2 linked regions of the Antarctobacter heliothermus genome follow. The protein of the gene in region 2 interacts with the protein of the main gene of each other region in a pairwise test. Links are inferred from orthologs where the notes say so. Each region holds a gene or a part of one and is shown on either strand. Other genes may lie near its edges.

Region 1 (3,052 bases), 600 kb from region 2 along the record:
TCGGTGCGGATCTTGACCAGATTGTCGTTGCGCCGCCGGTACGAAATCAGGTCAGAAATTGTGCCGATCTTCAGCCCGTGACGCTGTGCAAAGGCCACCATTTCCGGCAACCGCGCCATGGTGCCGTCCTCGTTCATGATCTCGCAGATCACACCCGCCGCGTTCAGCCCAGCCAACCGCGCCACATCGACCGCCGCCTCTGTATGGCCGGCACGCACCAGCACGCCGCCCTTGCGGGCGCGCAGCGGGAACACATGGCCCGGTGTGGCAATATCCGCCGCCCCCTTGGAGGCATCGATGGCCACCGCGATGGTCCGCGCCCGGTCAGCGGCGGAAATGCCCGTCGTCACCCCCTCACGCGCCTCGATCGAGGTGGTAAAGGCCGTTTCGTGCCGGGACGAGTTGTTGGTCGACATCAGCGGCAGACCCAGTTCCTCGATTCGGTCCGAGGTCATCGCAAGGCAGATCAACCCGCGCCCGTACAGCGCCATGAAGTTGACCGCATCCGGCGTCGCCCATTGGGCGGGGATCACCAGATCGCCTTCGTTTTCACGGTCTTCGTGATCGACCAGAATGAACATGCGCCCGTTGCGCGCGTCCTCAATGATCTCTTCGACAGAAGAAATCGCATCGGACCAGACCTGTTCAACCGGTCCCGGAGTTTCAAAATCGGGCATGGGGCCTCTCTTTTGCCAGTCAGGTGCGGGATACTTGAGCGTTCCGCCAAAGACCAGAGGCAAGCGTACCCTACGCTGCACGGCGACCATGCAAAAAAACACAGGCGGTCGCATCCATGTTCTGCCCTTCGCCGTCCAGGACAGCCCACTCAGCGGCCCTTGGCGGATTTCAGGCGAACAGGATCTCAGTCAAAAATATCGTCCAGCAGATCGAACGCCTCATCGAAAAAGCGGTGCGCCAGACCCTTGCTCTTTTTCTTGCGCGGCTTCTGCCCGACCTTGCGGTCCGCTGTTTGGGCCGGTCTGGCTTTCTTGCGCGTGGCCTTGGTGTCCGCCTTAAAATCCGGGCGACCGGGGCGGGCCGCCTCGGCCTTCAGGTGTTTCATGTTGTGCAGTGGCGCCCCACAGGATGCACAGGACAATTCATGCCGGACGTCGCCGCGCAGAACGAGCGCGGCACGCGTGCCGCAATAACAACAAGTCGCAATCTTGGTCGTGGCCATAGGGCCGATCTAGGCACGCGCCGCGTAAAGCGCAACCGCCGCCGCGTTCGACACATTCAGCGACCCAAAAGCTCCGGCGAAATCGATCCGGACCAACGCGTCCACCGTTTCCTTGGTCTTGGGTCGCAGTCCCGGCCCCTCGGCCCCGAAAACCAGCGCCAGAGGGGCGTCGCGCCGTCCCTCAAGCGCTGCTTCGATGGTTTGCTCTGCCTCACCGTCAAGGCCCAGAACAAGATACCCCATGTCGCGCAGCGTCTGGATCGTCTCAGCCAGATTGCGCTCTCGCAGGTAGGGCTGGCGCTCCAACGCCCCGCTGGCGGTCTTGGCCAGTGCACCGGTTTCGGGGGCCGCGTGGTGGCGCGTACCGATCACCGCTTGCGCGCCGAACACCTCCGCCGAGCGCAGAATCGCGCCCACATTGTGTGGGTCCGTCACCCGGTCCAGCAGGACCAGCCGCAAGGCCCCCTGCCCGGCAAAGGCCACGTCTTCGAGCCGCCCCCAATCCAGCGGCTTAACCTCCAGCGCGGCCCCTTGGTGGACCGAATTGGGGTCCAGCGGCGCATCAAACCGGCGCGGATCCTGAATTTCGGGGGTCATGCCAGAGACCGCAACCGCCTCTGTCAGCTTTTCCGCCGCATTGGGCGTCAGGATCAGCCGCAGCCTGTCCCGGCGCGGATTCATCAGCGCGTCGCGGACCGCGTGCAGCCCGAACAGCCAGACGGTCTCATTGGCCGAGGCCTTGCGCGCCTGTTCCTTTTCGACCACCCATTTCGGTTTCTTTGCCATCGCCGATGCCCCTGCTTTCTGAGGACACAGGGTTTGCACCCTGCGCCGTGCTTTGCCAAGGGAATTTCCTGTTGACGCGGTTTTTGGGCGCATGTAGTCAGCCCCTCACACCGGGTACGCCCGGTGTCCGGTGGGCGACAGGCCGCAAGGTGTGGCAGGGGACTGTAACTCCCTCGAGGCGACTCACGCCTGGTTCGATTCCAGGGTCGCCCACCATTTCATATCTTCGACAATACGCGTTTCTGTGGATCAGGCTTTGGCCCGATCTGCCGATTCAGACCGGGCCGATTGGTTGGGCCGATTGACTGGCCCCTCAATCAGAATCACATACCTTGTTTTGCGGGATCATCCCCGAAGAGCGCGCGCCAGCGCGGCCACCGCAAACAGCACCGCCGCCGCGCAGACAACACTTGGCCCCGCCGGGGTGTCAAAGGTCCACGCCGCCCACAGCCCGCCCAGCGCCGACACAACACCTACCGCCGCCGTGCCCGCCAGCATGCCTTCGGGTGTTGTCGACAGGGGCCGCGCTGCTGCCGCCGGGATGATCAGCAATGCGCCGATCAACAGCGCACCGACCACCTTCAGCGCCACGGCTACCACCAGCGCCAGCGCCAGCATCAGCACCACACGCTCACGCTCTGGATTCAGGCCAGAGGCGGCAGCCAGATCGGGCGACACGGTCGCGGTCAACAGCGCCTGCCACCGCCAGCCGATCAATGCCGCAACCAGCGCCCCGCCGCCCCAGATCACCGCCAGATCGCTGCGGCTGACCGCAAGAATATCGCCGAACAGATAGGCCTCCAGGTTCAGGCGCGGACCGGGCAGCAGGCTGGCCGCGACAAGGCCCATCGCAAGTGCCGCATGGGCCACAACCCCCAGAACCATATCCGCGCCATAGCCTCGCCCCGACAACTGCGCGACGCCAAAAGCGACCAGCAGGGACACAATCAGCGTTCCGGCAAAGATCGGCACCGACAAGGCCAGCGCCAAGGCAACCCCAAGGATCGCTGCGTGTGAGGTCGCGTCGCCGAAATAGGCCATCCGCCGCCAGACAACGAAGACGCCCAAAGGGGCCGCCGCCAACGC
Region 2 (3,144 bases):
CGTCGCATCTCGGAGCTTGAGCAGGAAAAGGCGATTTTGCGGGACGCCATGGCCGAAATCGCGAGTCCCGCACATCCATTTGATGAAATGTTCGAACTTTCGATGCGCTTCCTCGCAAACCCTTATCACGTATGGGAAAAAGGCGACCTGGAAGTGCGCCGTACTGTGCTGCGACTGGTATTTTCGCAACCTTTGCCCGTTAGCCGAAAAAACGGTGTTCGAACCGCAGAAACCACTCATCCTTTCAAGGTGTTACGGCACCTTGGAGGGATGAAATCTAAAGTGGTGCGGGTGAAGGGACTCGAACCCCCACGCCATAGGCGCCAGAACCTAAATCTGGTGCGTCTACCAATTCCGCCACACCCGCATCGCCGCGCCTATACCAAAGGGACCCGGCCGAGGCGAGCAGAAATTTCTTCGAAGCTTCAAAAGAAAACCATGGGACATAAACCAATTCTTGCCGTATCTTGTGAAAAAAAAGAACGACTAGGCAGCAGATACAGGACAGGAAACGATGGCCCCGAACAAGGTCCAGCGTGGCAGTGGGATTCCCACGGCCCGACACGTCGCTCAGGACACCCCGTTCAACGCGCTCACCTATGGCACGTTTGTACTGACCCTTGATGGCGCGTTGCCGGTGGAATATCTGACGCCCGGCGACCGCGTGATCACCCGCGACAGCGGCACCGCGCGATTGCAGGCTCTATACACGCATCGGCGACGGCTGGCCGCCGTTACCATCGCGCCGGGCACATTGGGCCATATGCGTCCCGACCATGAGGTCACGTTGCCTGCTGTGCAGGAAATCCTGTTGCGGGATTGGCGGGCGAGTGCGCTATTCGGGGCGCGCCAGGCGCTTGCCCCCCTGTCCAGGCTGGTCGATGGCACATTCATCCGCGACGCGGGAAAGGTAGACCTGCAGTTATACGAACTGGTTTTTGACACGCCCCATATCGTCTATGCAGACGGGCTTGAACTGGCCTCATCCGCACAACGGCAAGTCCTGACCTAAGGCAGGGTCACAGTCCCAGATCGCGAAACACCCTTGGCAGCGTCTCTGGCAGGTCTTCGGCAATCAGGCCCGGTCCAAACGCTCGCGCCGCCTCGACGTGCAGCCATGTCCCTGTTTCTGCCGCATTCATCGCCGGCAGCCCGCGCGCCATCAGGCCACAGATGATCCCCGCCAGAACGTCGCCAGACCCGGCGGTGGCCAACCAAGGGGCGGCTCTTTCATAGACAGCCGCGCTGATACTGCACCGACCATCCGGCGCGGCGATCACCGTATCCGCCCCTTTGAAGACCACCACGCACCCGGCCCGCGCCGCGGCCTCGCGGGTGGCATCGACTTTGGAATAGGCGGGGCCGATGTCGGGCGCTGTGGTCAGCCTTTCTGACAGATCCGGGAAAAGTCGCGCGAATTCGCCGCCATGCGGTGTCAGAACACAACTCTCATGCAACAGATCAAACAACGCCTGCGGCGTGCGCTGAAAGCGCGACAGCGCGTCTGCGTCCAGCACGATGCCCCGCCCCGATGCGAGGGCGGTTTTCACCAACTCGCCGGTTGATGGGCCCAATCCCATCCCCGGCCCCAAACACAGCGCAGAGAAGCGGCTGTCCTCAAGCAGTTCCGCCAGCCCATGGGTGCCGTCCAGCCCTTGCACCATAATCGCGTTCAGATGTACCGCATGCTCCGACACAGCGCGCATAGGGCATCCCACCGTGACCAGACCCGCGCCGACCCGCAGAGCAGCACGCGCGGCCAGCCGGGCTGCTCCGCCTTTACCCGGCGGCCCCGACATTATCAGCGCGTGACCGTGGCCGTATTTGTGATGCTTCACATCTTTTCGCAACAATGAAGGATCGACAGGTCCGAACAGCGTGCACGTCTCTTGCCGCTGGGCGCGCCAATCATTGTCTTTCGGCGTCACGAGACCGATGTCTTTGACCACCAGTTTCCCGCAGGCCGATGGCCCCTCGTCCAGATAGTGTCCGGGTTTGGCGGTGTGAAACGTTACTGTCAGGTGCGCGCTGGCCGCGAACCGCCTGTGTTCTTCTGCGTGGGGAAAGGAGCGCCCCGAATCGGCACAAATGCCACTGGGGACGTCGATGGCCACGATAGCGGGTCGACCGCGGGGATGCCCCACTTCGACGGGATGGCAATCGACCATGTCCTCCATGTTCCAGAACAATTCGCCCAAGGGCTGCAGGCCTCGTGTCAGCCCGATGCCGAACAGCGCATCCACCAGCAGGTCGCAGCCCCAGCTTTCGCCAAGGGCATAGGCGTCCAGTGGACGCACCGCAGCGCCCCAGCGTTCGAAATTGGTCTTGGCATCGGGCGGCAGTTTGTCCGGGTTACCGTAAAGGAACACCTCAACCTGCCAACCGCGCTCTTTTAACAGGCGGGCCACGACAAATCCGTCGCCGCCGTTGTTGCCCGGCCCACAAAGCACGACAGCGCGGTGTTCGCCCTGCCCCAGATCTGGCCATTCCTCCAGAACCGCGTCGACCACGCCCTGTCCCGCGCGCTCCATCAGTTCCAGCCCGGTCACTTGACCACTCTGAATGGCCACCAGTTCAACCGCACGCATCAGCTCAGATGTCAAAAGTTCCGTCATTTTTCCCGCGATTCAGTTTCGCATGATTTATGTGCGTTTTGCTTAAAACTTGGGCAGAGTCCATCAATCGCGATGCGCAACTCGCTGCGGAACAGTCTATCGGATTGTGACCGCGAAAGAGAAGTGATCTGCCAATTCCACAAGGAGCGCAAGGGAGAGGCGGGGTCTATGAAAAAGATCGAAGCAATCATCAAGCCATTCAAGCTGGATGAAGTTAAAGAAGCCCTGCAAGAAGCAGGCATTCAGGGCCTTTCGGTTGTCGAGGTAAAGGGTTTTGGCCGTCAGAAGGGCCACACCGAACTCTACCGCGGTGCGGAATACGTCGTCGACTTTCTGCCCAAGGTGAAGATCGAGATCGTTCTGGATGACGATCAGGTCGATGGCGCCATCGAGGCCATTGTCGAAGCCGCCAAGACCGACAAGATCGGCGACGGCAAGATCTTTGTCAGCAATGTCGAACAGGCCATCCGCATTCGCACCGGGGAAACCGGCTCGGACGCTCTGTAATCCGCATTTTGCGCACGGCACA

What was found.
Region 1: the proteins of ANTHELSMS3_RS18555 (region 2) and rlmB interact in binary tests that used the Escherichia coli proteins (3 or more experiments, as listed by UniProt). The link is inferred for Antarctobacter heliothermus from one-to-one orthologs.

Annotation. Positions count from the first base shown.
Region 1 is NZ_CP022540.1:4,521,670-4,524,721, forward strand. What follows is about bases 79-2,813. They hold rlmB (23S rRNA (guanosine(2251)-2'-O)-methyltransferase RlmB), read right to left. Parts: upstream 1,967-2,813; coding sequence 1,190-1,966; downstream 79-1,189. Other genes in these bases: ribB (3,4-dihydroxy-2-butanone-4-phosphate synthase), read right to left, coding at 79-677; ANTHELSMS3_RS26115 (hypothetical protein), read right to left, coding at 863-1,063; ANTHELSMS3_RS21460 (metal ABC transporter permease), read right to left, coding at 2,312-2,813. Also shown: more of ribB, read right to left, coding at 1-78; more of ANTHELSMS3_RS21460, read right to left, coding at 2,814-3,052. UniProt on the Escherichia coli protein: Specifically methylates the ribose of guanosine 2251 in 23S rRNA.
Region 2 is NZ_CP022540.1:3,922,335-3,925,478, forward strand. Bases 318-3,144 are described here. They hold ANTHELSMS3_RS18555 (NAD(P)H-hydrate dehydratase), read right to left. Parts: upstream 2,616-3,144; coding sequence 1,020-2,615; downstream 318-1,019. Other genes in these bases: ANTHELSMS3_RS18550 (Hint domain-containing protein), read left to right, coding at 515-1,012; ANTHELSMS3_RS18560 (P-II family nitrogen regulator), read left to right, coding at 2,784-3,122. UniProt on the Escherichia coli protein: Bifunctional enzyme that catalyzes the epimerization of the S- and R-forms of NAD(P)HX and the dehydration of the S-form of NAD(P)HX at the expense of ADP, which is converted to AMP.